DNA from 4 places in the Halomonas aquatica genome. Region 1 is predicted to be linked to each of the others. Evidence: predicted binding sites of a transcription regulator. Region 1 holds the regulator's gene; each other region holds the start of a gene.

Region 1 (7,400 bases):
GGTAGGGGCGATGGCGAGTTCGCCGTTCGACAACGATGGCGTGCAGACCCGAGACAATGTCTTCATCCAGGACGGTCGCCTGGCCAGTTACATGCTCTCGGCCTACAGCGCTCGGCGGCTGGGCCTTCAGACCACCGGCAATGCCGGCGGCGCCCGTAACCTGCGCCTCACCGCGCCGCTTGAGAGCCGCGAGTCGCTGCTCGCGCGCATGGACCGTGGCGTGCTGGTCACCGAACTCATGGGGCAGGGCGTCAATGGCGTGACGGGCGACTACTCGCGCGGTGCGGCCGGCTTCTGGGTCGAAGGCGGCCGGATCCAGCATCCGGTGGAGGAGTTCACCATTGCCGGCAACCTCGAAACGATATTCAAGGGGCTGGTGGGCGTGGGGGATGATACCGATACCCGAGGCAGCATCCATACCGGCAGCTGGCTGATCGACGAGATGATGGTGGCAGGCAGCTGACCAGCATGATGCCTGGCAAGGGCCGGTCCTGGCCTGCCCTCAGGCATCCTCGTGGAACCGGGCCTCGAAGAGCGCGATGATGGCCTCGAGGGCCGCCTCGGCGTCCTCGCCGTCGGTGCAGACCTCGAGCTCGGTGCCGCAGGGTGCGGCGAGAATCAGCAACGACATGATGTTGCCGGCATCGGCTTGCTGGCCTCCCCGGTGAACGGTGACCCGCGCATCGAAGGGCTGGCAGCACTGTACCAGCTTGGTGGCGGCGCGGGCATGCAGGCCGCGCCGATTGGTCAGGGTCAGCTTGCGTCTCGGCACGCGTCAGGTTCCTTGCTGTTGCGTGTCGTGGCCCGCCGTTTCTTCGGTGGCGAGTTTGACCTGCATCCCCAGCTCGCGATGGCGAAGTCTGACGCCGGCATGCCGCCGCGAGAGATGATTGGCCAGTCGTTCGGCCAGGTAGACCGAGCGGTGCTGGCCCCCGGTGCAGCCGATGGCCACGGTGAGGTAGCTGCGCTGGCTGTTCTGGTAGCGCGGCAGCCAGCGCTCTACCCAGGCGAGGATGTCATCGTGCATCTCGGAGACCACCGGGTAGCTGTCGAGGAAGGCGATGATGCTGGCCTCTCGTCCCGTGGCGTCCCGCAGTGCCGGGTCCCAGTAGGGGTTGGGCAGGCAACGGGCGTCGAAGACGATGTCCGCATCCAGCGGCACCCCGCGCTTGAAGCCGAAGGACTCCACGGTCAGGGTCATCTGCTCGGCCCGATGGCCCGCTACCTGGTCGGTGATGCGCCCCCGTAGCTCGTGCACCGAGAGCCGCGAGGTGTCGATCACCAGATCGGCGAGATCGCGGATCTCCGAGAGCGCCTGTTCCTCGGTGTCGATGGCCTCGGCCAGGGTCATGCCACTGCCGCGTGTGAGCGGGTGGCGGCGCCGGGTGTGGGAGTAGCGCTCCAGCAGGATCCGCGCATCGGTGGTCAGGTAGACCACCTGGCACTCAAGGTCGCGGGTGCGCAGGTCATCGAGCAACTCGGGAAAGCGTTCCAGGGCTTCCGGGAGATTGCGGGCATCGATGCTGACGGCGATCGAGGAGCGCACGCTGCGATCACCCTGGAGCTCATCAACGAGTGGGCCGAGCAGCATCGCCGGCAGGTTGTCGATGGCGTAGTAGCCCAGGTCTTCAAGCGCCTGCAGCGCGATCGACTTGCCGGAACCCGACCGGCCACTGATGATCACGAGCTGCATGCGGGTCTCCTGGTCGTGGTAATGGCCGGGCGGCCAAGGAGGATCAGCCTCCCTGGCCGCCGGTCTGGGCCTGTTGTCGAATCGCCTCCATGAGGAGCTCATGGAGCTCGCGCTGGCTTGCGCTGTGACGCAGGCGGGCCCGGGTGTCGGTGTCGTTCATCACGCCGGCGACCTGGCCGAGCAAGGCGAGATGCGCCTCGTCGGCCTCCTCGGGTACCAGCAGCACGAAGACCAGGTCTACCGGTTCCCCGTCGATGGCATCGAAATCCACCGGTTCGGCCAGCTTGAGGAAGCCGGCGATGGGTGCCTTGCAGTGAGGGTTTCGTGCGTGGGGGATGGCGACCCCGTTGCCGATGCCGGTGCTGCCCAGTCGTTCGCGGCCGATCAGTCGGCTGAAGACCTCCTGGCTGTCGAGGCTCGGCGTGTTCTGGGCAATGAAGGTGCTGAAGAATTCCAGCACTCGCTTCTTGCTCCCCCCCGGCACATCGAAGAGGGTGCGCTCGGGGGGCAGGATGGCGTCCAGTGTCATGACGGAATCAGCGGGCGCCAGCGCCCTGGGCGCGGGCCTGGGCCTTTTCCTTGTGCTTCACCAACTGACGGTCGAGCTTGTCGGCGAGAGCATCGATGGCGGCATACATGTCATTATCCATGGCCTCTGCATGGAGGTCGGCACCGGCGGCATGAAGGGTGCAGGCCGCCTGCTGGCGTTCCTTCTCCACGGAGAGGGTGACCTGCACGTTGGTGATGTTGTCGTAGTGACGCTCGACGCGGGTAAGTTTCTCCTGCACATAGTCACGCAGTGCGTCGGTCAGGTCTACATGGTGGCCGGTGATGTTGACTTGCATGACACGCTCCTTGCTCTTACGGGGTGTGAATCGATTGTAACCCTTTTTGTCGTCCTGCATACCCCCGCGGTCGAGGGGATTGGATTTCTCGCCGAATAGCGTGATTTCAATTGCTTGCGGCAAATTCGGGAGAAAGCATCCGGGTACTGGAGTGCGCCATTGGACCCCGTTCAACGCAGCCGCTTGCGCTCGCTGGAGGAGGGGATTCCCATCGCCTCGCGATATTTCGCTACCGTGCGTCGCGCGACGCCGATGCCGGCCTCATCGAGCAGGGCGACCAGCTTGCTGTCGGAGAGTGGCTTGCGAGGGGCCTCGTCCTGGATCAGCTTGCGAATCCGGGCGCGGATGGCGGTGCTGGAGTGGGCATCACCCTCGCCGTTGCCGCCTCCTACCTGGCTGGAGAAGAAGTACTTGAGCTCGAACATGCCGCGCGGGGTATGGATGAACTTCTGGGTGGTGACTCGCGAGATGGTCGACTCGTGCATCTCCACGACCTGGGCGATATCGGCCAGGATCAGGGGTTTCATGGCCTCCTCGCCATGCTCCAGGAAGTCGATCTGGCGCACCATGATCTCGCGGCCCACCCGCAGCAGCGTATCGTTACGGCTGGAGAGGCTCTTCATCAGCCAGCGCGCCTCCTGCAGGTGGTCCTTGAGGAACTGGTTGTCCTCGCTCTTGTCGGCTCGTCGAATCAGCGCGGCATAGTCGGGCTGGATGCGCAGGCGCGGCATGGCCTCGGGATTGAGTTCTACCTGCCAGCCATCGCGGGCATGCCGCGCGATCAGATCGGGAATCACATAGTCGTTGTCGTTTTCGGTGAAGGCGCTGCCGGGGCGGGGATCCAGCGAGCGTACCAGGTCGATCACCGTGTCGAGGGCCTCATCGTCGAGGCTGAGCCGGCGCTTGAGAAGGCGTCGGTCGTCGCCGGCGAGGGCCTCGAGGAACTGGCGAACCAGGCGGCGGGCCTGGGGCAAGAGCGGTGTGTCATCGGGCAGGGTGGCCAGTTGCAACATCAGGCACTCGCGCAGGTCACGGGCGAAGACCCCAGTGGGCTCGAACTGCTGGAGGCGCAGGAGCACCTGCTCGAGTTCCCGGCTCCTGAGGCCCGCGAGGCCCTGGGCCCTGAGGCCGTCGCGGATCTCCTCCAGGGGCTGGGTGAGGTAGCCGTCGCCGTTCAGGCTGTCGATCAGGCTCTCGGCGATGAGCATCTGGCGCTCGTCCAGGTTGGTCATGGCCAGTTGCCAGGCCAGATGGCCCTGCAGGCTCTGCCCCGACGCCTGACGCTCGAAATCGGGACCCTCGCCACTGCCGCCGGCAGGAACGCTACCAAGGTCCTGATAGGTATCCGACCAGTCGCTGTCGGTGGTGAGTTCGTCGGGAATCTCGCTGGCCCAGTCGTCGTCGGGTGTTTCGTCCACCTCCTCTTCGCCGAAGTCATCTTCGACATCCAGCAGGGGGTTGGAATCCAGCGCCTGCTGAATCTCCTGGCGTAGGTCCAGGGTCGAGAGCTGCAGCAGGGCGATGGCCTGCTGCAGCTGGGGGGTCATGGTCAGCTGGGTGCCGACGCGAAGCTGCAGGGAAGCCTTCATGGCCATGAGAGGAGTTCCCCCGACGTGAGGAAAACTCCCACCCTAGCCCCTGGCCGAGGGGGTTGCAACTGGAAAAATGCAACAATCGTGCCATGCGCAATCTTCATGCCGCTTAGCCATAACGACATTTATATCATGAGATTGGAGTTCAGAGCCGGAAGTCCTGGCCCAGGTAGACCTCGCGGACGCGCTGGTTGGCCAGGATCGCCTCGGCATTGCCCTCGGCGATGATCCGGCCGTCACCGACGATGTAGGCGCTGTCGCAGATATCGAGGGTCTCGCGCACATTGTGGTCGGTGATCAGCACGCCGATTTCTCGGGCCTTGAGCTGGCGGATGATGCCCTTGATCTCGCCCACCGAGATGGGGTCGACGCCGGCGAAGGGTTCGTCGAGCAGGATGAAGGCAGGCTCGGTGGCCAGCGCCCGGGCGATTTCCACGCGTCGCCGTTCGCCACCGGAGAGGCTCATGCCCAGGTTGTCGCGGATGTGCGTCACGTGGAAGTCCCCGAGGAGCTCCTCGAGCCTGGCCTCGCGGCCCCTGCGGTCGAGGTCCGGGCGTGTCTCGAGGATCGCCATGATGTTGTCGGCGACCGACAGCTTGCGAAAGATCGAGGCTTCCTGGGGCAGGTAGCCGATGCCGGCCCTGGCCCGCTCGTGCATGGCTGCGGTCGAGAGGTCCAGGTCGTCGATATGCACCTCGCCGGCATCGGCGCGCACCAGACCGACGATCATGTAGAAGGAGGTAGTCTTGCCGGCCCCGTTGGGGCCGAGCAGGCCGACGATCTGGCCCTGCCCGATGGAGAGGCTGATGTCCTGCACCACTCGGCGACGCTTGTAGCCCTTGGCCAGGTGCTGGGCTCTCAGGGTCTTCATCACTGGCCGCCCTGCTTTGCGGGCTCGAGGGTCATCCGCACCCGCTGGCGCTCCTGTACACCTTCTGCATCGGAGCGGGCCTGGACGACGCGGCGGTCGAGGAAGTATTCGAGGTAGCCACCATCGAAGGTGTCGCCACCCTGATGCAGTTCGGCGCGGTCTATCAGTTCGATGCGGCGCTCGGCGACGTGGTAGATAACGGTGCGGCCCCAGCCGCGGACCATGGGCTCGTCCGGTGCGGGCAGTTGCTCGATGTAGGCGCGCTCGCCGGTGGCGGTGGCTTGACTGAGCTGGCCCTGGTCGTTGCGCCGTATTTCCACACGGTCGCCGGTCAGCTGCATGCTCCCCTGGCGGATGTCCACATTGCCGGTATAGACGGCGGTGCCTTCGCGATCGTCGAGATCGAGCTGATTGGCCTCCACCTCGATCGGGGCGCTGGCGTCACCCTCCAATGCCAGTGCCTGAGCACTGCCTAGCAACAGGCCGATGACGACGAGGGTCGAAAGGGGGGCGAGGGAAGTTCGCGTCATGACTCGGGGTCCTCGTGGGTCTGGGGCGGATGGTGGCCGCGGACATTGTCGGTCAGCCGGGCGCGGTTGTCATGGATCCAGGCGTCGAAGCGCTCGCCGCTCATCCGCTGGGGAGGTTGGCGCAGCACAGCCGGCGTCTCGCTCCAGGCGTGGCCGCTATCGGCATCGAAATGCAGGATCTCGGTGTCCAGTTGCCAGCGCTCCGCAGGGGCCCGGAGCTGCGCATCGCCGGACAGGGTCAGCGGGTTGCCGCCCGTCTCCAGGGTGCCTCTGTCGCCGCGGGCCAGCCAGACTCGGCCCGAGTCGTCCAGCAACTTGCCCTGCGGGCGCTGCAGGCGGGTGATGTCGTCATGGGGGGTGTGGGTCAGCCGCGGAGTGTCGAGGCGCTGGTGGGGCTGCCCCTTTGCATCGAAGCGGGTCAGCCGGGCGTTCTCCAGATAGTAGTCTGGCTCGCCCGACGCGCCCCCCGGCACCGGGCCGGGGAGGGGGGCGTCTTGCAGGTCGAGCAGGGCCAGTCCGCCACCCAGGGCGAACAGCAGCAGCAAAAGGCCGGTGCGAAAGCCGGGGCGCGGCAGGCCCATGGATCAGGTCGAGCCGTGCAGGTAGGTGTCGAGCACGGCGTCCCAGTGTCCCTGGGCCTGAAGAAGGGTGTCGCAGATCTCCCGAACAGCGCCGTGGCCGCCCATGGTTTCGGTCACCCAGTCGGCCTGGCCGCGGATATAGCTCGGTGCGCCGGGCACGCTGATGCCGATCCCGGCCCGGCGGATGGCGGCCACGTCGGGCATGTCATCACCGCAGTAGGCGACCTGCTCGAGTTCGAGGCCGAGCCGTCCGCACAGCTCTCGCAGCACGGTCAGCTTCTTCTCCGCTCCCTGGAAGACATGCTTGACGCCCAGCGCGGCGGCGCGCTGGCTGACCATCGGTGAGTCACGCCCGGTGATCAGTGCCACCTCGATGCCGGCGCGCTGCACGAGCTTGATGCCGTGTCCGTCATGAGTGTGGAAGGCCTTGATCTCGACGCCATCGGCCTGGAAATAGAGGCGCCCGTCGGTGAGCACACCGTCCACGTCCAGGGCCAGCAGGCGGATGTGGCGCAGTCGGTCCACGAGCTTGCTGTCATTCAGTGGGCTGTCGTTAAGTGAAGAGGCAAGGCTCATGGTATCTCCGGGAAGTGGTCGGAATAGATGATTAAATGACGCCGGTGGCGAGCAGGTCATGCATGTGAAGGGCGCCTACCGGGCGGCCGTCGGAGTCTACCACCGCCAGTGCCGAGATGCGGCTGTCCTCCATCATGCGGACGGCCTCGGCGGCCAGGGTGTCGGGAGCGATGCGCTTGCCGGGGCGAGTCATGACGTCGTCGACGGTGAGTGCCGAGAGGTCGCTGTGCTGGTCGAGGGTCCTACGCAGGTCGCCGTCTGTGTAGACCCCGGCCAGGCGGCCATCGGCACCCACTACGCAGGTGAATCCGAGGCCCTGGCGCGTGATCTCCAGAAGGGCGTCGCGCAGGGGGCTCCCCAGCGGAACCGTGGGTAGCCGGCTGCCCTGATGCATCAGATCGGCGACCCGCAGCAGCAGGCGCTTGCCGAGGCTGCCGCCGGGGTGCGAAAGGGCGAAGTCCTCGGCCGTGAAGCCGCGGGATTCGAGCAGCGCCACCGCCAGGGCGTCACCGAGGGCAAGGGCGGCGGTGGTGGACGAAGTCGGCGCCAGGTCCAGCGGGCAGGCCTCGCGCTCGACCCCGGCATCCAGGTGGGCGTCGGCATGGCGGCCCAGGGTCGAGTCGGGGCGTCCGGTCATGGTGATCAGGGGCGTTCCCATGCGCTTGAGCAGGGGCAGCAGGGCGGTGACCTCGGCGGTCTCGCCGGAGTTGGA
Region 2 (7,400 bases), on a different contig from region 1:
ACGGCTGGCTGATGTTGGAGTGGCTGCAGAGTGGGCGCTCAATCGGGGATGAGGCGAGCCTGGGAGAGGGGCTTCGGGCCCTGCATGCCTGCGTCGGCGACGCCCATGGCTGGCCGCGCGACAACGCCTGTGGCCACACACCCCAGCCAAACGCACCGCTTGCCGACGGTCGTGCCTTCCAGCGCGAGCGTCGCCTGCTGCCGCTCGCCGAGGCCTGCCAGCAGCGGGGGTGGATGGGGAGCGCTCTGCGCCATCGCCTGGAGGCCGTCGCCCACGGGCTCGAGGCCTGGCTGCCGGACGCCCCGGGGAGCCTCGTCCATGGGGACCTGTGGTCGGGCAACGTGCTCTTCACGACCCAGGGACCGGCGATCATAGACCCGGCGGTCTATCGCCACTACCCGGAGGTGGATCTGGCCATGCTGACGCTGTTCGGCTCACCCGGTGAGGCCTTCTTCGAGGCTTACTGGAACGGAAGCGCCCCGGCCGACTGGCCGAGGCGCGAAGCCCTGTTCCAACTCTATCCGCTGCTGAATCATCTGCTGATGTTCGGAAGCGGCTACCGGGGCGCCGTGGAGCGCATGATCGGCAGGCTGGAGAATGAGCCTGGGTGAGTTACCAGGCGTGAGTTACCAGGCCTTGTAGGGCAGGAACTTGCCATTGAGGGTCAGCAGGACACGATCGCCTTTCGGGTCCTCGATCTTGTCGACCTCCATCGAGAAATCGATGGCACTCATGATCCCATCCCCGAACTTCTCCTGGATCACGTCCTTCAGGGTGTCTCCGTAGACGCCTACCACCTCATAGAGGCGATAGATCAGCGGGTCCTGGGGAATCGCCTCGTCCCAGGCCTTGGTGGGGAAGGCCTCCAGGGCGGTGGCGACCTCCGGCTCGGCTTCCAGTACCTTGCAGATCTTCTTGGCAACGTCCGGTGTGGCGCTGTTCATGCCGTAACAGGCCGACGCCACCCAGACCGGTGACATGCCGATGCTCTTGCCGATCTCTTCCCAGGTCAGTTTCTTGCGGGCCTTGGCGGCGAGCAGGGTGTGGCGCATCTCGAGCTTATCCATGATGGGTCTCCTTGGGATTGAAGTTCACCAGTTTGCTGCTGGCAGGGTCGCCCTCGTCGGGCGTCGAGGAATCCGAATCAGCCTCGACAGGGTTGACCTTCTGGGGATAGGACAGCCCACGCCCGTCGATATCGGCGGTACGCAATGTGCTTGACCGATTCACCAGGAAGTCGATCAGGTAATTGCGGATCTTGTAGTAATTGGGGTTCTTGACGACTTCGGCGCGGCTGCGCGGCCGGGGCAGGTCGATCTCCACAGCCTCGGCGATGCGAGCCTCGGGCCCGTTGGTCATCAACAGGATGCGGTCGGCCAGCAGGATGGCCTCGTCGACATCATGGGTGATCATGAACACCGTCTGGCGGTCACGCCCCCAGATCTTGATCAGTTCGTCCTGGATCACACCGCGGGTCAGGGCATCTAGCGCCCCGAAGGGTTCGTCGAGCAGCAGCAGCTTGGGCTTGGTGGCAAAGGTGCGCGCGATACTGACGCGCTGGCGCATGCCGCCCGAGAGCTGGGATGGCTTGCGGTCGATGACTTCATCGAGGCCGACCATGCTCAGATACTCCCGGCTGTGCTCGTCCACCTTGGCCTTGCTCCAGTCCTTCCAGCGCGCGCGCACGCCGAACTTGACGTTCTCCAGGGCAGTGAGCCAGGGCAGCAGGCTGTAGTTCTGGAAGACCACCCCGCGCTCGAGCCCGGGACCCTTCACCTCATGGCCTTCCATGATCAGGCCGCCATCGGTGAACTGGTCGAGGCCGGCGAGGGCATTGAGGATGGTCGACTTGCCGCATCCAGAGTGGCCGATGATGCACACGAACTCGCCCTTCTCGAGATTGAAGTTGACGTTCTCGAAGACGGTCAGGTCGTCCTGGCCACGTCCCTGGGGAAAGCGTTTGCTGGCCTGTTGGACTTGAACGAAATGTTGACTCATGGGGTTACTCCTCGTAAGTCACCAGGCGCGAGACGAAGGCCAGGCACATGTCGAGCAGCATGCCGACCACCCCGATCATCAGGATCGAGAAGATCACGCTGGTCAGGTCCAGGTTGTTCCACTCGTTCCAGACGTAGTAGCCGATGCCGGTGCCGCCGACGAGCATCTCTGCGGCGACGATCACCAGCCAGGCGATACCGATCGAGATGCGCATGCCGGTGAGAATGGTCGGTGCCGCGGCGGGCAGGATGACCTGGAAGGCGGTCTTCAAGGGCGACAGCTGATGGGTGCGGGCGACATTGACCCAGTCCTCACGCACCCCGGCCACGCCGAAGGCGGTGTTGATCAGCATCGGCCATATCGAGCAGATGAAGATCACGAAGATCGCCGACGCCTCGGAGTCACGAATGATGAAGAGCGCCAGGGGCATCCAGGCCAGGGGCGAGATCGGTTTCAGCACCTGGATGAAGGGGTTCAGCGCCCGATACATCAGCGGCGACATGCCGATCAAGAAGCCCACCGGGATGGCGACGGCCGCCGCCAGCAGGTAGCCGGCGAGTACCCGGTAGAGAGAGTATCCCAGCTGGATGCCGATGCCCTTGTCGTTGGGTCCGGCGTCGTAGAAGGGATTGGACAGCTCCTCCCAGGCGCGCTCGATGACGTCCGAGGGCGGGGGCACCCGGGCGGTGTCCTCGACGCCGCCCATCAGCTTCTCGTACTCGGTCATCTCGACGCTGTTGTCAGCGCTGGGGACCTGATTGAGACCCTCCCAGAGGCCCAGCCCGACGACCAGCAACACCAGGGCGACCAGCGCCGCCCTCATGTTGAGACTGAGATTCCACTCGGTGGTCGTACGATCCATATCAACCCCTCCCGATGGCGAAGCTCTTCACATAGGCTTCGGGCTGGGTGTAGTCGAAGGTCTTGCCCATGATCTCGTAGTTGCGGCTGGCCTGTTCGGGGGCGTCGTAGCCCAACTCCTTCATGACCTTCCTGGCATCGCTGGCCAGGTAGACCTGCTCGGCGATCTGCTGGTAGTTGACGTCGCCCTCGATGTAGCCCCAGCGCTTCATCTGGGTGAGTATCCACACTGCCATCGAGTGCCAGGGGAAGGGGTCGAAGTCGATGCGGTCCGGCACCTGCTGGACCCCGCCAAGGCCGTCGGCGTAGGTCCCGGTCAATACCTGCTCGATGACCGTCACCGGCTGGTTCAGGTAGTTGGTCGGGGCAATCGCGGAGGCGATTTCCTTGCGGTTCTCATGCTTCGACGAGTACTGGGTCGCATCGATGATGGAGCGCAGCAGGGCGCCATAGGTGTTGGGGTTCTCGGTGGCGAACGCCTGGCTCGTGGCGAAGGCGCAGCACGGATGGCCTTCCCAGATTTCCTTGGTCAGCAGGTGGATGAAGCCGATACGCTCGTAGACGGCGCGCTGGTTGAAGGGGTCGGGCGACAGGAAGCCATCGATGTTGCCGGCCCGCAGGTTGGCGACCATCTCGGGGGGCGGAATCACTCGGATCTGAATGTCCTGATCGGGATCGAGCCCGTGCTCGGCCACGTAGTAGCGCAGCAGGAAGTTGTGCATCGAGTATTCGAAAGGCACCCCGAAGATGAAGCCCTTCCACTGCTTGGGATCGCGCTTGTCCTTGTGGTCATTGTGCAGCACGATCGCCTGGCCATTGATGTTCTCGACGGCCGGCATGATGTAGGGCTCAGGGGTCGAACCCGCACCCATGGTCATGGCTAGCGGCATCGGGGTCAGCATGTGGGCCGCGTCATACTCGCGGTTCAATGACTTGTCGCGGGCCACGGCCCAGCCTGCGGTCTTGATCACCGAGACATCCAGGCCATAGCGCTCATAGAAGCCCATCGGGTGCGCCATGATGATCGGGGTCGCACAGGTGATCGGCACGAAGCCGACGTTGAGCTTGGACTTCTCCAGCGGCCCCATGTCCTCCTTTACCGCCGCCTTGATGGCATCCATGGGCAGGAAGCTCGCCAGGGCGGCGGCCGCGGTGCCGCCACCGACCAGTTTCATGAACTGGCGGCGATGCATGTCGCTGTGGCCGAAGATGCCGCGCACCAGCGTGCTCTCCACGACACGATCGAGCATCGCTTCGTTGTCCGGCAGGGCTTCCTGCTCGGTCTTGGCATGGGCCGTATGTGCATGGTCGTGGTGGCCGGAGGTGGCCTGACAATCATGACAGTCGCACGAGCGACCATGGATCAGCGATTGGCGATGGTCGAAGGGGTTACCCAGGCTGTTGTGATCTTTCATGTTGTAGTTCACCTCACTGGATCATGGGGGAGGGGAGCCGCTTCATTGGCGGTCTGTTCGAAGGCCCAGCGTCTCGACTGGACACCGAATAAAGTTGCGAACGCCGTGCCAAATCACTTGAATGCGAATAAAAGGAATATCCGTCAATGGGTTGATGGTTGGCATGTGCAGGCCAGCCCACCTCTTATGCGTGACGATATCTCGTAATTTACGAACCTTCGTGACTATAAATGACGAGATTTCGAGTCTGTCGTGGTCCTGGTGTGTTAAAAAGAGATCACTGCCATGCGAGCCGACCCCATGCCCCTTTCCGACCAGGCCTTCCAGGCCGCTCCGCAAGCCATGCTGATCGTCGATCCCTTCGAGGACCGGCTGTTGAAGGTCAACCTTGCCGCCGAGACGCTGATGGGGGGCGATGCGGATCAGCTCAACGCACGCCCGTTCAGCCATTTTCTGAGTGCCTCCCTGCCGCTCTGGGTGACTTTCAGCGATGAAGCCCTGACGCGTCCGCCGGCCTGGTCGGATGACCTGGTGTTGCTTGACCTGGGCCGTCAGCCGCATCGGATCGAGATCTTCGCGGTGCCGTTGGCCGAGGGGTCTCGACTGCTGCTGACCCTGGTCGAGCGTGACAAGGTCGAACGCCGTCGGTCCCAGGCCGATCTGAGTCGCCAGCATCGAAGCGGGAAGGTCGGTTGGCAGCGCATAGAGCAGGTCTTCGAGCGCATCGAACGCCAGAATCAGCTCATCCTGGGGGCGGCGGGGGAGGGCATCTATGGGCTTGATGCCGAAGGCAAGACCACCTTTGTCAATCCTGCCGCCGAGCGCATCCTCGGCTGGAGCAGTAGCGACATGGTGGGTCACGATGCCCATCGGCTGTTTCATCACACGCGCATCGATGGCAGTGAGTTCCCCGTGCAGCAGTGCCTGATTCACGCCTCGTTCAGCGACGGTCAGGTCCATCGCGTCGATGACGAGGTGTTCTGGCACAAGAATGGCGAGCCGGTGCCGGTCGAATACACCAGTACGCCCATCTTCGAGATGGGGCGTCTGGTCGGCGCCGTGGTGCTGTTTCGCGACATCAGTGAGCGAAAGCAAGGCGAACAGCGACTGCGTGACGCCCTGGCGGAGGTGGGCTCGCTCAAGCGGCGCCTGGAGCTCGAGAACAAGTACCTGCAGGAGGAGATTACCGCCGAGCTCAATCACAGCGAGATCGTCGGCGAGAGCCCGGCGGTGGCACAGCTGATTCGTCAGATCGCCCTGGTGGCGCCCACCGATGCCAACGTGCTGATCAATGGTGAGTCCGGCACCGGCAAGGAGCTGATCGCCCGCGCTATCCATGCCGACAGCTCGCGGGGCGATCGCCCGATGATTCGGGTCAACTGTGCGGCGATTCCCCGTGACCTGTTCGAAAGTGAGTTCTTCGGGCATGTGAAGGGGGCCTTCACCGGGGCGACCAGCGACCGGTTGGGGCGTTTCGAGCTGGCCGATGGCGGCACCCTGTTCCTGGATGAGGTGGGGGAAATTCCCCTGGAGTTGCAGGGCAAGCTGTTACGGGTGCTGCAGGATCAGCAGTTCGAACGGGTCGGCGAGGTCCATACCCGGAAGGTCAATGTGCGCGTGATGGCCGCGACCAATCGCGACTTGCATGAGATGGTGGCCGCCGGCACCTTCCGCGAGGATCTCTATTTCCGCCTCAATGTGTTTCCGATCGCCTCGGTCCCCCTGCGTGAGCGCATCGAGGACGTGCCCCTGCTGGCACAGCACTTCCTGAAACGTGCCTGTCAGAAATTCAACAAGCCCGGAGAGCGCATCCCGCTTGCGCAGCTGGAGGTGCTCAAGCGCTATCGATGGCCGGGTAATATCCGCGAGTTGGAGAACATCATCGAACGACAGGTCATCGTCTCTCAGGACCGGCGGCTGATCTTCGATGATCTGTTGTCGGCCGAGCCAGGGCCGGGAGCTCGGACGTCGCTCCCCACGGTCACGCAGCGGGCGCCGTTGCCCGAGCAGGAACTCTCCCGTCGCCAGCGCGACAATGTCGTCACGGCACTGATGCAGAGCGCAGGCAAGGTATCGGGGGCAGGGGGGGCAGCGGAGCTGCTGGGGGTCAAGCCGACGACGCTGTTCTCACGACTTCGCAAATGGGGCATCGAGCCCGCCGACTTCAAGGCTCGCGACAGGACCAGCTGAGGCCGCGGGGCCGATGATCATCGACCCCGCGGTGGACGGGCATTCCGAGGCTGTTCGCCGTGGTGACGACGATAGCCTCAGGGCTATCGACTCCCGTCGGTGCGTCGACTGTCCGTAGAGAGCGGGTTCTGTCCCGAACTGGCGACAGGCTTGGAGTTACGAAGCCGTCGGCCACCACGGCGAGGCGTAAGATCTACCTGTTCGATGAATTCCATATCATCCCAGTCCGTTCCGTTGAGGCCCCGGGCCTTTTTATCGGGCCGCCGACCCCGACCCCCAAAGGTCCTGTCCCTCTCGCCTTCCCCGCCCTCGGGGCGGACCTCGGCGCTGAGCGGGCGCATGGGCATCAAGCCTGTCATGGCGGTGATGAGGAGGAGGCCGCCTGCCAGCCTGAACAATCGACGTCGTTCCGGGTTCGGAGTTACCGGAGGTTCGTCGGGGTGAACCGCGGGTGCAGGATAGATGACGTCCGCTACGGGCATACGGGCAGTTTGGTCCATTATTATTTCCCCTTCACTGGGTTTTTTTCGACCGCCGACGCCGGAGGGCCCAGAGTCGCGCACGAAAGTGCGTGCTAGAAGCGTGCCATCCATCAGGCCCTGGTTGAAAAGAAGTAGAAGTACATTGTGTTGAGAAAATCGACCGATCGTTCGTTTTTCTCAAAAGGCGAGAAAAACCCTGGAAAATGCACGAATTCATGCAAGGAGAGGCGCTCCGTGCGTCATGTGAGTGCATCAGACCCCGAGGGGATTCGAGCCCGAAGGCCCGTCTTCGCTGGCTCTCTAGCTGTGATCTCTCGGGCGGTTGTCCAGGCGGCCCAGCAGGCGCTGCCACAAGGAGGACATGCCGCTTCGGGCACGTGTGATCGGGTGGGGTCCGGCCGACCCGGCCAGGAACTCGGCAATCGGTGCGACCTGGTCGACCCGGTCGAGCATG
Region 3 (7,400 bases), on a different contig from region 1:
TACCCGGTATAAAGTTCCTCTTGCGAGCATTGGACTATAACAAGGCTTAGCCGTGGTCTGGCTCGCGACCTGCCACCTCCCGGGAGGGAGCCCGCAGGCACGAGAACCGGCACCAAGACCGGCCAAGCCCGCTGACCCGCTCATCAAGAACGGGCAGCTACGATCGAAACAGCAAGCTAGACAATAAGGAAACATCGCAATGAAAAAGACACTGTTAGCGACTGCTATTGCCGGCGCACTGGCCGCTTCCGGCGCCCAGGCTGCCACCGTCTACAACCAGGACGGCACCAAACTTGACCTGTACGGCAACGTCCAGCTGACCTACGCCAGCAAGGAAAAGGCTCAAGGCGACGGTACCGTCGAATCCGAAGACTCGCTGGTAGACAACGGCTCCACCCTGGGTGTGTCCGGCAGCCACCAGATCTCTGAAGGCCTGAGCGGCTACTTCAAGTACGAGTTCGAAGGCGACGCCGACGAAATTCAGGACGGCGGTGGCATGGATACCGGTGACCAGGCCTACTTCGGCCTGATGGGCAACTTCGGTGATGTTCGTCTCGGCTCCTACGATCCGCTGATCGATGACTGGATCCAGGACCCGTTCACCAGCTATCAATATGGGAGCCTTTCGGACTCCAACAGTGCCTATGTGAGCACCGAAGATTCCCGCGAGGGTGACAAGCTGCAGTACATGTCGCCTTCCTTCAGCGGCCTGCAGTTCGCCCTGGGCACCCAGATCCAGGGTGACGCAGAAGAAGCAGATTCCGTTGATGACTTCGAATCTGCTGCCGGTGATACCGTGAGCGTCGTGGGAGATTCCGGCGGCGACGCCTCCTTCTTCGGCGGCGTGAAGTACACCGCCGGTGCCTTCTCCATCGCCGCGGCCTACGACAACCTGGGCAACAACGACGGCACTTACACCAGCACCGATGCCGATTCCGTCGTCACCACCGGTGACTTCGACGCGGGCGACCAGTACGGGATCAACGCCCAGTACACCATCGACACCCTGCGCCTCTCCCTCAAGTATGAGCGCTTCGATGCCGGTACCGACGTCGTATCCGACGTCAACTATTACGGCCTGAGCGCCGACTACGGTTACGGCATGGGCAACATCTACGCCGCCTACCAGTATGTCGACGTGGGTGGTGGTACCCTGGTCGATACCGTCGACGACGCCGTGACCAGCGGCGACTGGCCGAACGAGCAGGGGGACGAGAGCTACAACGAGTTTGCGATCGGCGCAACTTACAACATCTCCGATGCCTTCTACACCTACGCCGAGGCTTATTGGTATGACCGCGCACTCGACGAGGGTGACAGCATCGCCGTTGGCGCCGCCTACCTGTTCTAATTCCCCCTGCATGCAGGGCCTGATCCTGCTGCAGCGGTCTTAGATCCAGAAAGCCGATCCTCAGGGGTCGGCTTTTTTATTCTCTGAGGCGAGGTTCCATGAAACAGCCCATTATCACCGTCAGCCTTCTGTCGCTGGGTCTCATGCTCGGCAGTGCCACGGCGCCTGCCAACGAGGTGGAGAAGCGGTTCCGTGAAGAGGGCAAGCAACTCGATCTGACCGGCTTCCTGCAGTCCGATACGGATGCTCGCAGCCGCAGCTTTCTGTTCGGGGGCGTCAACGCCCACGACTTTTCGGTGACCGAGGACGGTACCTACCTGGTCGAGAGCCGGGTTACCCCCGGATACTCCGAGGACTACCGCATAGCAGCCGTCCTCGAGGATGCCCAGGGGCAGGTGATCGCCCGCAGCGAGGCGCTAGGACAGAACGGCGGCCTGGCCCTGCGTCAGCGCCTGTCCCCCGGCGACTACATCCTGCGCGTCGAGGCCCAACGCTTCGGCACCCGCGGCAAGGCGGGCGATGGCTACTCCATCCGGATCGTCGGACTGGATGACCAGGGACGGCGACTGGAGGAGGCCGTCAGCGATGGCAACGGGCTGGTCTTCACCGGAAATGGGCGTGACGCCAGCGGCAGCGTTTTCGTGCGCAACCAGGATGACGTGGCGACCATTGCAGCGCCTCGACGTGACGTGGCGTCCGGCGCGGCGGCGACGGCCACAGCCGCCACCGGAGATTCGCCCGAGGCGTCGGCCTCCGTGGCGCAAGGGTCACCCGAGCGTGACGAGGCCGCGCCTGGTTTCCAGACCATCGTCACCGACGTGAAGATTCGCGCCCGGGGCGAGGTGCTGACCTTCGAGGTGGCCGAGCAGGGTCGGGTCGCTATCACCACCTCCACCTATCCGCCGGGCTACCAGGACACCTACCGCATCGTCCTCGAGGTGCTGGATGCGTCCGGTCGGGTGGTCGCCGAGGGCGCCGGTCAGGGCTTCGACGGCGATGTCGACATGGAGACGGCGCTTTCACCGGGCCGTTATCGCATCCGCGTGCAGGGCCAGAAGTTCGGTAACACGAGAGGCGTCAACAACTACGAGCTGAAGGTGCAGCGGCTGGATCGCTGACAGGAGAATGGCTGCCAGGACGCTGGATGGGTCCTGAACGCCTGTTGGACAGCAAGGCCCCCGGCGTGAATGCGCCGGGGGCCTTGTCGTTGGGCATCAGGCCGCTATGGAGATGCGAACACTCGATTCACTCATCGCTGGATGCGCAGGCCATGCTGTTTGAGCTTCCTGACAACGCTTGGCTGGCTGATGCCGAGTCGCTCGGCAATGGCATAGGTGCTGGGCAGAGACTCGCAGAACTCGGCAAGGATGGTGCGCTCGGCGCGGCTTAGAGCGTCCTTGAGGCCTTCCTCCTCGTGGAGAGTCGGAAAGGAGATTTGGTCTGGAACGCCTTGGTCGGAGGCGTTGGCTGTCGCTGTGACCGGATGGGCAGGAACTGGTGTGTCGGCATGGATGGTGTCATCACTGGATAGCCAGGCCCGCTCCAGCCAGTTCTCAAGCTCCCGCACGTTGCCGGGCCAGTCCTGACGCATTAACGACTTCCAACTGCTCCGCGCGAGTAGTTTCTCCTGCCTATAGCGTCGATTGAGTTGCTTCAGCTGCCGCTCGACCAGGCCGGGAATGTCCTCCCGGCGCTCTCGTAGTGGCGGCAGGGTGACGGGTATGACGTTCAGTCGGTAGAAGAGGTCCAGGCGGAACGACCCTTCCTTCACTAGTCGGCTGAGGTCCTGGTTGCTGGCTACCACGAGGCGGAAGTCGACGCGGCGTGACTGGTTGTCGCCCAGACGAGAGATGCGCCCATCCTGGATAGCTTTCAGTAGCTTCGTCTGTACCCCCAGGGGCAGCTCGCCGATCTCGTCGAGGAAGAGCGTACCGCCTGCGGCTTGCTCGATCAGCCCGATGCGCCCGCCGGGAGCGGCGCCGCTGAAGGCCCCGGAACGATAGCCGAACATCTCCGCCTCGAACAGGCTTTCGGGTATGGCGGCACAGTTGACGTCGACGAAGGGGCCGTCGTGTCGAGGGCTCCAGCGATGAAGCTGACGGGCGAAGGCCGTCTTGCCGACCCCGGACTCGCCGAGCATCATCACCGTCGCGTCCGTGGGGGCAACCCGGCGGAGCAGCAGGGCCACCTCCCGCATCAGGGGGCTCTTGACCTCCAGCTCGTCGAGCTCGCTCTCCAGTGTCGCACCCTCCTGCTCGAGTGCCTGGCTGCGCTTCAGGTGGTCGCTGAAGCGCTGCTGCAGCAAGGTGTATTCCTGCTGCAGCAGCTGAAGGTCGGTGAGATCCATGGAACGGCTGACGACGGCCACCAGCTCTCCCGCTTCAAAGACCGGATGGGCCTGGGCAATCACCTGGCGCCCGGTGCCGGTGCACTGAACGAGCTGTACTGGTTCTCCAGTGTGCATCACTTCGATGCTTATCGATGGATTCAGCACCCCCTCGTCTTCGAGACGCTGCACGCTGCTTGCCAGGAGTTGTTCACAGGAGATGCCATATACCGCCGCGGCACTGGGGCTTACATAGCGAACCTTGCCGTCGGCATCGACCACGAAGTAGTGGTCATGGGCGGTATCGATGATGGTCCTGAGGATGAGACTGTCGATGTTGCTCATGTGGTCGACCTTGGATTCATGAATGCATCAATGATTCATTATTGCATCATTGTTGGATGGTGAGTGATCTAGTTATGAATCATTTGTTTGGGTCAGGCCCCGAAATCCGGGTGGCATGGTTTGTGCACATTTAATGTGAACCTTGCGTATTCATCACCGACCAGAAAAGCAAAGGACCTTTGCATGAGTGAGTTCAACCAGCCCCTGGGTGGCAACGACATGCCGCGCTTCGGTGGGCCCGCGACGATGATGCGCCTGCCGACCCAGGAAGGCGCCGAGGGTCTGGATGCAGCCTTCATCGGCATTCCCATGGACATCGGGACTTCCAATCGCCCCGGGACCCGCCTGGGACCCCGCCAGATTCGCGATGAGTCGCGGATGCTGCGTCCCTACAACATGGCGACCCGGGCGGCACCCTTCGATAGCCTCCAGGTTGCGGACATTGGCGACGTGCCGATCAACACCTTCAACCTGCCCAAGAACCTGGACATCATCTCCGGCTTCTATGACCGGGTGCTGGCCCACGACTGCGCGCCCCTTACGCTTGGCGGTGATCACACCCTGACCTGGCCGGTGCTCCGGGCCATTGCCAAGAAGCACGGCCCGGTCGGGCTGATCCATATCGACGCCCATGCTGACATCAACGACACGATGTTCGGCGAGGAGGTGGCGCATGGCTGCCCGTTCCGCCGCGCTCAGGAGGAGGGCCTGCTGGATAGCCAGCGGGTGATCCAGATCGGCCTGCGAGGTACCGGCTACGCCGCAGAGGACTTCGACTGGTGCCGCGAGCAGGGCTTTCGCGTCGTACAGGCCGAGGAGTGCTGGTACAGGTCGCTCGCCCCGTTGATGGCCGAAGTGCGAGAGCAGATGGGCGACGGGCCCGTCTATATCTCCTTCGATATTGATGCCCTCGATCCCTCGGTCGCGCCGGGCACCGGCACCGTCGAGATGGGAGGCCTGACTTCTCAGCAGGGGTTGGAGATCGTGCGAGGCGCAGCCGGGCTCAATGTGGTAGGCGGTGACCTGGTGGAAGTGGCACCGCCCTATGACCCCAGCGGCAACACCGCCTTGATTGGCGCCACCCTGCTCTACGAGATGCTTTGCGTATTGCCGGGCGTCAAGCGTCGCGATTGAAGCGTCTGGCCTGAATACAGGTCAGCCATAGATTTTCACAATGACAAGTCAACCTGAGGTAATCCATGCCATCTTCTCTCGATAGCTCCGACAACATAGCGCTTGAAGGCGAGCCGCTGTCACGGCACGGCCTGATCAAGTTCATCGTACCGTCGCTGATGGGCGTTCTGCTGTTCCTGGTGCCTTTCTCGGTAGGCGATACCATCAATATTGGCATGGGCCTTGCCGCCGATTGGCTCAAGGCCCTGCTGGGTGAGTCGCTGCCTGCCATCGCCACCCTGGTACTCTGCCTGTCGTTTGTGCTGACCCTCTACGTGAAGGCCTCCAGGCCTTCCTGGGCACAAGGCAGCGCGCTGGGAGAGCTGTTCGACGTGACCCTCCCGTGGACTATCATGCGGGGGCTAGGGGCGATATTCGCGCTGATGATCTACTTCAAGGTCGGTCCCGAGTTTGTTACCGCCTCCTACACTGGTGGCGTCATGCTCAATGACCTGGCGCCGGTCCTGCTGACTTTCTTCTTCTTTGCCGCCATCCTGCTGCCGTTCCTGGTCGATTTCGGCTTCATGGAGTTCATCGGCAGCCTGCTTCGCACTCCCTTCCGCTTGATCTTCGGCCTGCCCGGCCGCAGCGCCATCGATGCTACCGCCTCCTGGATGGGCTCCGGCACCGTCGGCGTCCTGATCACGACCCAGCAGTATGAGAAGGGTTTCTACAACTGCCGCGAGGCGGCGGCCATCGCCACCAACTTTTCCATCGTCTCGATCGCCTTCGCGCTCCTGGTGGCCAGCTTCATCGGTATCAATCACCTCTTCGTGCCCTTCTACCTGACGGTGGTGGTGGCCGGTCTGGTGGCCGCCGTGATCGTGCCGCGTATCCCGCCGCTCTCACTCAAGTCGAACAGCTACTATGAGCCGGTGGGCTGTCAGCTGCAGGAGGAGCGTACAGGGGATCAGGGGCTGTTGCGCTACAGCCTGGGGATGGCCGTCGCCCGCGCCGAGAAGGCGCCAGGCCCGCGTCAGCTGTTGCGCGTCGCGATGTTCAACGTCGCCGATATCTTCTTCGGTCTGCTGCCTCTGGTTATCGCCATCGGTACTGTGGCGTTGATCCTGGCCGAATTCACTCCGCTGTTCACATGGCTTTCCATGCCCATGGTGCCGGTCCTTGAGTGGATGGGCCTGCCGGAGGCCGAGGCCGCGGCGCCTGCCACCCTGGTTGGTTTCGCCGACATGTTCCTGCCGGCGGTGCTGGCCAGCAACATCGATAGCGAGCTGACACGCTTCGTGATTGCCTGCCTGTCGCTGACCCAGCTGGTCTACATGTCCGAGATCGGCGCGCTGCTGCTGAAATCGAAGATCCCTCTCAAACTGTGGGAACTGGTAGCCATCTTCCTGATCCGTACCGCCATCACCCTGCCGATCATCGTCGTCATGGCCCACTGGCTGGTGGGATGAGGGGCGCTAAATGACCTGTGCAGAACTGCTCATCCGTCTGCTTCGGGACACCTATGACGTAGATACCGTCTTCGGCATCCCAGGGGTCCATACCGTCGAGCTCTATCGTGGGCTGGGCGGAGGAGAGACAGCCAGCGGCATCCGGCATGTTACCCCGCGCCACGAGCAGGGCGCGGGCTTTATGGCCGATGGCTATGCCAGGGCCACCGGCCAGCCGGGGGTGTGCTTCATCATCACCGGCCCCGGGATGACGAACATCGCCACGGCCATGGGCCAGGCGCTGGCCGACTCGGTCCCCATGCTGGTGATCTCCAGCGTCAATCGTCACGACACACTGGGACGCGGTCAGGGCCGGCTGCACGAACTGCCGAGCCAACAGCAGCTGATCGCGGGGCTCGCGCGGTTCAGCCATACCTTGCTGGAACCGCAGGCGCTGCCCGAGGTGCTGGCCAGGGCCTTTTCCGTGTTCGAGGTTGGGCGCCCGGGGCCGGTGCACATCGAGATCCCCATCGATCTCCTCGATGCTCCGGTAGAGGAACCGGCCAGTTGGCGACGTACGTCACTTGCCAGTGCATCGCCGGATCTCGAGGCTCTTGAGAAGGCGGGTGACTGGCTGAGGCAGGCCAAGTGCCCCCTGGTGCTTCTGGGCGGCGGCTGCATCAAGGAGCCGAGTGCCGCGAGATCGATGGTGGAGGCCCTGGACGCCCCGGCGGTCACCACGATCAATGCGAAGGGGCTTCTTGGCATCGACCATCCCCTGGACCTGGGCGCCAATGCCTCTCTGCCCGCCGTG
Region 4 (7,400 bases), on a different contig from region 1:
TCAGCGCGGCCTCGACGATGACGTCCTTGACGCCGGCCGGGTCGGTCTTGCCGATCGGGTGGCTCGGATCGATCTGGATCTCCAGGTGCAGGCCATGGTTGACCAGCAGGATGGACTCAGGACTGTCGGTGGCGCCGCTGAAGCCCACCAGCTTGCCCGAATCCTTGAGGCCGGTCTCGCGGCCGCCCTCCAGAGAAACCACCAGATGGCCGTCACGCAGCACGTACTTGATGGCATCGTGGTGGGAGCCGGTGGCCAGCGGGGCGGCACGGTCCAGCACGCCGCGGGCATAGGAAATGACCTTCTCGGCACGCTTCGGGTTGAAGCTTGCGCCCTTCTCGGCACCATCGTCCTCGGAGATGGCGTCGGTGCCATAGAGGGCGTCGTAGAGGCTGCCCCAACGCGCGTTGGCGGCGTTGAGGGCATAACGGGCGTTGTTGACAGGCACCACCAGCTGCGGGCCGGCCTGGGTGGCGATCTCGTGATCGACATTGGTGGTGGTCACGCCGACCTTGGCCGGCGCCTCCACCAGGTAGCCGATCTCCTTGAGGAAGGCGCGGTAGGCGGCCATGTCGCGGACAGGGCCCGGGTTCTCTCGATGCCAGGTATCGAGCTTCTCCTGGAAGCGGTCACGCTCGGCGAGCAGCTGGCGGTTCTGCGGGGCCAGGTCATGGAAGAGGGCATCCACGCCGCTCCAGAAGGCTTCGGGGTCGACGCCGGACCCGGGCAGGGCCTGTTCGTTGATGAAGCGGTCCAGCTCGGCGGCCACCTGGAGGCGATGGCGAGTAATGCGTTGGGTCATGGGTCGTACTCCTCATGCTTGGCTGTTCGGTGCCCCCTGGCACCGACCGGCCGGACAGGGAAAGATGACTGCGTAACACCGATTTTGTGGAAATTGCTTCCACATGTAAAGCCGCAGCCGCCATGAGGGGCCAGAAGCTAGACCAAATGATGAGGCCCATGGCCCGTCCTCTCAGGCTTCGCTGGTGGAGCCGCCGGCTTGGCGCTAGCATGAACGGGCATTGCGGAGAAACCGATGAGCGACTTTACCCCCCTGCAGGCCCTGGGGCCCCTCGCCCCCGCGGACCTATCCGGTCAGGCCCTGGAACGCTATCTGGGCCACTATGGCCTGGCACCCCTGCTCGCCGAGCGGGTAGGCCTCTACGTGGGCTATCTGGAGGCGGGCGACTTTCGCCTCTGGACCCAGGTCTGGAGTCCCGAGTCGCCCATCGGCACGGCCTTCATCGTGCACGGCTACTTCGACCACCTCGGCCTCTACCGCCACCTGCTGGAACGCCTGCTCGCGCGGGGCTGGCGGGTCGTGCTCTGGGACCTGCCGGGTCATGGCCTCTCCAGCGGCCGGCGCGCCTCCATCGACGACTTCAATGACTATGGCAGCTGCCTGCAACGGCTGCAGCAACATCTGCAGGACGAGGGGCTGGCGCCACGCCCGTGGCTAGGCATCGGGCAGAGCACCGGGGCGGCGATTCTCGCCACCGACGCCCTGACCCGCGGCGACGACGGCCACTGGTCGGGACTGGCGCTGCTCGCACCGCTGGTTCGCCCCTGGGGCTGGAGCCAGTCGAACTGGTTGCACCTTCTGGTGGGCCCCTTCGTGAACTCTGTGCCGCGCAAGTTCCGCGCCAATTCCACGGATGCCGATTTCGCGGACTTCCTGCGCGACGGCGATCCCCTCCAGGCGGACCGCCTGGTGATGGACTGGATCGGTGCCATGCGCCGCTGGATGCCGCAGCTGCTGGCGCTGCCACCGAGTCCCGTCCCAACCCTGATCCTGCAGGGCGAGCAGGACCTGACCGTGGACTGGGAATGGAACCTCACGGTGCTGGCACGTAAGTTCCCCAACGCCGAGATCCATCGCCACCCCGAGGCCCGCCACCACCTGGTCAATGAGGCCGAGCCTATTCGCCGCGAACTGTTCTCGGTACTCGACCGATTCGTCGCGACGCTGGAGCCTTCCGGTGCCCCGAAAGGCGAGGGGAGTGCGCCATGCGCTACCTGACCCTGCTGCTGACCCTGCTGCTCGCCGGCTGTGCCGGCTCCCCGCAGCAGCCGGCTACCGCGCGCCAGGCCCTGCTGGGATTGAGCGAACGCGCCGCCGATCAGGTCACGGCGACGCCGCCCCTGGCGCGTCCGGCCGTCGATCAGGTCCTGCTGCTGGCCATGCCGGAGGTCGACGCCAGGCTGGGGTTCACCGACGAGCGCCTGCTCGAGAGCCTGACTCGGGCCCTGCTGGCGGTCTCGAGTGGCCCCCAGGTGCTGGAATGGCGTGAGGCCATGGCGCAGGGCGGCCACGACAACCAGTGGCGACTGGACACCCGCCTGATGGCCGACGGCCCCCGCCTGAGGCTCTCGGATCGCGAGTTGCTGCCCTATCGCCTGAACCTGGAGCTGCGCCGCACGGGACGCGACGAACCCGCCTGGCGCGCGGAGATCAGCGGAGCCCTGGACGCCACGGCGCTCTGATCGCGGTGCCCGTCATCGCTTCAGCAGCCGGTCGAGTTGACGATAGCCGATGGCCTCGATCAGCTGATCGCGCCCGGGGCGCCCCTCGCCGGCCAGGTCGGCCAGGGTCAGGGCCACCCGCAGCACCCGATGGTAGGCCCGAGCCGACAGCTTGAGCCGCTCCAGCACACCGGCCAGCCAGGCCCGATCCCCTGCCCGAAGGGCACAGGCCTCCTCCAGGGCTCGTCCGGCCAGTTGCGCATTGAGCACCCCGCGCGTCGCCTGTCTCGCCCGCGCCGCCAGCACCCGCTCGCGCACCACCATCGAGGACTCGCCCGGCTCACGGGAGGTCAACTGCTCCGGCGCCAGCGCCGGCACTTCCACCTGAAGGTCGATGCGGTCGAGCAACGGGCCGGAAAGTCGTGCCTGATACCGCTGGATCTGGGCAGCGGTGCAGTGGCAGGGCTGGCGTGGGTCGCCCAGATGCCCACAGGGGCAGGGATTCATGGCCGCTACCAGCTGAAAGCCGGCAGGAAAGCGTCGTTCGTGGCTGGCCCGGGCGATATGGATCTGCCCCGACTCCATGGGCTCGCGCATCACCTCCAACACGTGTCGAGAGAACTCCGGCAGTTCGTCCAGGAACAACACGCCACGATGGGCCAGGGAGATCTCGCCGGGGCGCGGCTTCGAGCCGCCGCCTACCAGGGCCACGGCGCTGGCGGTGTGGTGCGGGGCACGGAAGGGGCGCACGCCCCACTGCTCGGCATGCGCCAGCCCGCTGACCGAGCGGATCGCCGCCACCTCCAGGGCCTCCTGCTCGGAGAGCGGCGGCAGGATGCCCGGCAGGCGACTGGCCAGCATGGTCTTGCCGGTCCCCGGCGGGCCGGCGAACAGCAGGTTGTGACCGCCGGCGGCGGCCACCTCCAGCGCACGCCGGGCCTGATGCTGCCCCCTTACCTCGGCCAGGTCGGGGCCCGGCTCCGTCGAGGGGGCGGGACCTGACGAACGGTGCGGGAGAAGGGGCTCCTGGCCCAGCAGGTGGGCCACCACCTCGAGCAGGTGATCGGCGGGCAGCACATCGAGGTCGCCTGCCAGGGCGGCTTCGTCGGCGTTGGCCCGGGGCACGATCAGCCGGCGGCGCGCATGGCATGTTGCCATGGCCATCGGCAGTACCCCGGTCACCGGCCGCAGCCGACCATCGAGAGCCAGCTCCCCGGCGCACTCTATCCCCTCGAGGGCCTCGCGCGGCACCTGGCCCGAGGCGACCAGCAGCCCCAGGGCGATGGGCAGGTCGAAGCGGCCGCCCTCCTTGGGCAGATCGGCGGGGGCCAGGTTGAGGGTGATGCGTCGCAGGGGGAAGTCGAAGCCGGCATTGATCAGGGCACTGCGTACCCGCTCGCGGCTCTCCTTGACGGCGGCCTCAGGCAGCCCCACCAGGGTAATGCCGGGCAGGCCATTGGCCAGATGCACCTCGACCAGCACCTCGGGCGCCTCGAGTCCGAGGCTGGCCCGGGTGTGGATGATTGCCAGCGTCATGCGCGATCCCTCGCCGCCTGTCTGACTTCAGGCTAGTCCAGGCCGGCGGGGTGCGCCCGGGCACGATTGATAGGGGACAGGGCAGGCAGAGGATCAGCGGTCGGTCTCGCCGGCGCCGGCGTCCTCCTCGGGGCTCGACTCGGCGCTTGGTGTCTCCGGCAGCGCCTCTGCAGGCTCGCTCGGTGAAGTCTCCCGAGAGGTGGCTCCATCCAGCCCCTCCTCCAGCGCCGCCACCTGCTGCTCCAGCGCCTCGACCCGCGCCCGGGTGCGCTGGAGCACGTCCATCAGGATGTCGAAGTCCTCCCTGGACACCAGCTCCAGGCGGTCGAAGGCGCCCTTGACCACCTGCTGGATGCCCTTCTGTACCTCTTCCGGCGCCTGGGAAGCACCCTGCAGCCGGTCACCGATCTGCTGGGCCAAGCGACTGATGCGATCATGGCTCACCATGGTGTCTCTCCTGAAACGTGATTGGATGCCTGACAAGAGGATACGCAAGCCTCCGGCACCACGCATCACCCTTCTATGCTCACTTATGGTGCGCAGTCATTCTGATAAATGCACCACAATGAATCATCATCGCCATCGACCTCGTTCGTCCCGCCGCCGTCCACACACAATAACTCGTCACATCCATATGATTTAAAATGAAAATTTTAAAATCTGGCATGGTTATCGCTTAAACAGGGCAGCCACTTGTCGGGCGGCACCATGCCAGCCCATATTCCAGCAAGGGAGATTCGGAATGAAGCTGATCACCGCCATCATCAAACCATTCAAGCTCGACGACGTCCGTGAGGCACTCGCCGACAACGGCGTCCAGGGCATCACCGTTACCGAGGTCAAGGGCTTCGGCCGCCAGAAGGGCCATACCGAGCTCTATCGTGGCGCCGAGTACGTCGTCGACTTCCTGCCCAAGGTCAAGGTCGAGATCGCGGTTGACGACTCACGACTCGAAACCGTGCTCGATGCCATCTGCAGTGCGGCCAACAGCGGCAAGATCGGTGACGGCAAGGTCTTCGTCACGCCTCTGGAGGACGTGATCCGCATCCGCACCGGTGAACGCGGTGCCGATGCCGTCTGACCACCCCTTCCCATTTCTGACGTGGAGAGACACCCATGAGTGAACTACCCGAGCTGAGCTATGCGCTCGATACCTTCTACTTCCTGATCTGCGGCGTGCTGGTGATGTGGATGGCCGCCGGCTTCTCGATGCTCGAGGCAGGCCTGGTGCGCTCCAAGAACACCGCCGAGATCCTGACCAAGAACATCGCCCTGTTCGCCATCGCATGCACCATGTACCTGCTGGTGGGCTACTACCTGATGTACTCCAGCGATGCCGGCGGCTTCCTGCCTAGCCTGGGCGCGCTTATCGGCAGCGAGAACGGGGTCGAAGCGGTGCTCGCCGGCGGCGATGGCGCCCCCTACTACTCCATGCGTTCGGACTTCTTCTTCCAGGTGGTGTTCGTGGCGACCGCCATGTCCATTGTCTCCGGTGCCGTCGCCGAGCGCATGAAGCTGTGGGCCTTCCTGGCCTTCGCCGTGGTCATGACTGGCTTCATCTATCCGGTGTCCGGCTACTGGACCTGGGGCGGTGGCTGGCTGGCCGAGGTCGGCTACTCCGACTATGCAGGCTCCGGCATCGTGCACCTGGCCGGTGCGGCCGCGGCCCTGGCAGGCGTGATGGTGCTCGGCCCGCGTAAGGGCAAGTACGGCAAGGACGGCAGCATCTATGCCATCCCCGGCGCCAACCTGCCGTTGGCCACCCTGGGTACCTTCATCCTGTGGATGGGCTGGTTCGGCTTCAACGGCGGCTCTGAGCTGAAGATGTCTGACGTGTCCTCCGCCAACAACGTGGCCCAGGTATTCGTCAACACCAACGCGGCCGCCGCCGGCGGCGTGATCGCCGCGCTGATCCTGGCCAAGATGTGGTTCCGCAAGGCCGACCTGACCATGGCCCTGAACGGCGCCCTGGCTGGCCTGGTGGCCATCACCGCCGATCCGCTGTCCCCCAGTGCGCTGGGCTCCGTGTTCATCGGCGCCGCGGGTGGCCTGCTGGTGGTGATCGCCATCGTGGCCCTGGACAAGCTGAAGCTTGATGATCCGGTGGGTGCCATCTCCGTACACGGGGTGGTGGGCATCTGGGGCGTGCTGGCCGTACCGCTGACCAATAGCGGTGCCAGTTTCGGTCCGCAGATCATCGGTATCCTCGGCATCTTCTTCTGGGTGTTCCTGGCCAGCCTGATCGTATGGTTTATCCTCAAGGCCGTGATGGGCATCCGGGTCACCGAAGAGGAAGAGTACGAAGGGGTCGACCTGACCGAGTGCGGCCTGGAAGCCTACCCCGAGTTCAGTGCCTCCAAGAAGTAAGACACCTACGCGAGTGAGCCCACGCTCCTCCTGGCCCCCTTCGGGGGGCTTTTTTTATTCCTCCCGCAGCGGGTGTATGCTCTGGCACAATGAACGCAGCCAGGGTGGCGTCCAACGCCACCGACCAACGGACAGGACGAGGATCAAGACCATGAAACTGGTGACCGCCATCATCAAGCCGTTCAAGCTCGACGACGTCCGGGAATCGCTCTCCGAGATCGGCGTCCAGGGCATCACCGTTACCGAGGTCAAGGGCTTCGGCCGCCAGAAGGGCCACACCGAGCTCTACCGCGGCGCCGAATACGTCGTGGACTTCCTGCCCAAGGTCAAGCTCGAGGTGGCCGTGGATGACGACATGGCGGTGAAGGTGATCGATGCCATCACCCAGGTGGCCAACTCCGGAAAGATCGGCGACGGCAAGATCTTCGTCACCGCTCTGGAGCAGGTGATCCGCATCCGCACCGGCGAGACCGGCAAGGACGCAGTCTAAGCGCGTAGCGCCGCAGACTGCTGTCATCGGCATTGCCGATAGCAACGCAAAACCCCGCCGGATTCGATCCGGCGGGGTTTTCATTTTTCCATCTCGATACCTGCCGCCCATGACCGGGCGGCTTGGCGCTGCTCACTTCTCGACGAACGCCCGCTCGATCACGTAGTCGCCGGGCTCACCCATGCGCGGCGAGATGGTGAAGCCGAGCTCGTCGAGCAGGTGGCTGGTGTCGTCGAGCATCGCCGGGCTACCACAGATCATGGCGCGATCCTGCTTGGGGTCGATGGCCGGAAGCCCCGTGTCCTCGGCCAGCTTGCCGCTGCGGATGTGGTCGGTCAGCCGCCCCATGGTGTGGAATTCTTCCCGGGTCACCGTGGGGTAGTAGACCAACTTCTCGCTGATCTCCTCGCCCAGATACTCATGGGCGGGCAGGTCCTTCTGGATGAAGTCGGCGTAGGCCAGTTCGCTGACGTTGCGGACGCCATGGACCAGCACGATCTTCTCGAAGCGCTCGTAGGCCTCAGGATCCTGGATCAGGCTCATG

What was found. The regulator sigma-54, encoded in region 1, starts transcription at its own class of promoters, with help from an activator protein. The targets are predictions, from matches to a motif close to TGGCACNNNNNTTGCTNT.
Region 2: the regulator sigma-54 is predicted to act here: its motif matches at 4,368-4,385, upstream of ABE960_RS04325 (CmpA/NrtA family ABC transporter substrate-binding protein).
Region 3: the regulator sigma-54 is predicted to act here: its motif matches at 4,134-4,151, upstream of speB (agmatinase).
Region 4: the regulator sigma-54 is predicted to act here: its motif matches at 4,661-4,678, upstream of ABE960_RS10420 (P-II family nitrogen regulator).

Annotation. Positions count from the first base shown of each region.
Region 1 covers NZ_JBEGCJ010000005.1:291,745-299,144, reverse strand. Annotated here, with positions in the region: gene pmbA (metalloprotease PmbA) at 1-463, shown strand, start outside; gene ABE960_RS12615 (HPr family phosphocarrier protein) at 503-772, opposite strand; gene rapZ (RNase adapter RapZ) at 776-1,693, opposite strand; gene ptsN (PTS IIA-like nitrogen regulatory protein PtsN) at 1,737-2,222, opposite strand; gene hpf (ribosome hibernation-promoting factor, HPF/YfiA family) at 2,230-2,538, opposite strand; gene ABE960_RS12595 (RNA polymerase factor sigma-54) at 2,709-4,133, opposite strand; gene lptB (LPS export ABC transporter ATP-binding protein) at 4,276-5,001, opposite strand; gene lptA (lipopolysaccharide transport periplasmic protein LptA) at 5,001-5,531, opposite strand; gene lptC (LPS export ABC transporter periplasmic protein LptC) at 5,528-6,112, opposite strand; gene ABE960_RS12575 (KdsC family phosphatase) at 6,116-6,688, opposite strand; gene ABE960_RS12570 (KpsF/GutQ family sugar-phosphate isomerase) at 6,720-7,400, opposite strand, start outside.
Region 2 covers NZ_JBEGCJ010000002.1:253,703-261,102, reverse strand. Annotated here, with positions in the region: gene ABE960_RS04345 (fructosamine kinase family protein) at 1-611, shown strand, start outside; gene cynS (cyanase) at 627-1,067, opposite strand; gene ABE960_RS04335 (nitrate ABC transporter ATP-binding protein) at 1,060-1,998, opposite strand; gene ntrB (nitrate ABC transporter permease) at 2,003-2,860, opposite strand; gene ABE960_RS04325 (CmpA/NrtA family ABC transporter substrate-binding protein) at 2,862-4,274, opposite strand; gene ABE960_RS04320 (sigma 54-interacting transcriptional regulator) at 4,560-6,464, shown strand; gene ABE960_RS04315 (alpha/beta fold hydrolase) at 7,247-7,400, opposite strand, start outside.
Region 3 covers NZ_JBEGCJ010000001.1:177,442-184,841, reverse strand. Annotated here, with positions in the region: gene ABE960_RS00755 (porin) at 200-1,351, shown strand; gene ABE960_RS00750 (hypothetical protein) at 1,450-2,469, shown strand; gene ABE960_RS00745 (sigma-54 interaction domain-containing protein) at 2,601-4,022, opposite strand; gene speB (agmatinase) at 4,206-5,156, shown strand; gene ABE960_RS00735 (YjiH family protein) at 5,222-6,607, shown strand; gene ABE960_RS00730 (5-guanidino-2-oxopentanoate decarboxylase) at 6,618-7,400, shown strand, end outside.
Region 4 covers NZ_JBEGCJ010000004.1:300,614-308,013, reverse strand. Annotated here, with positions in the region: gene ABE960_RS10445 (malate synthase G) at 1-802, opposite strand, end outside; gene ABE960_RS10440 (alpha/beta hydrolase) at 1,037-2,020, shown strand; gene ABE960_RS10435 (hypothetical protein) at 2,008-2,484, shown strand; gene ABE960_RS10430 (YifB family Mg chelatase-like AAA ATPase) at 2,497-3,999, opposite strand; gene ABE960_RS10425 (accessory factor UbiK family protein) at 4,093-4,446, opposite strand; gene ABE960_RS10420 (P-II family nitrogen regulator) at 4,742-5,080, shown strand; gene ABE960_RS10415 (ammonium transporter) at 5,116-6,366, shown strand; gene ABE960_RS10410 (P-II family nitrogen regulator) at 6,518-6,856, shown strand; gene ABE960_RS10405 (ferredoxin--NADP reductase) at 6,989-7,400, opposite strand, start outside.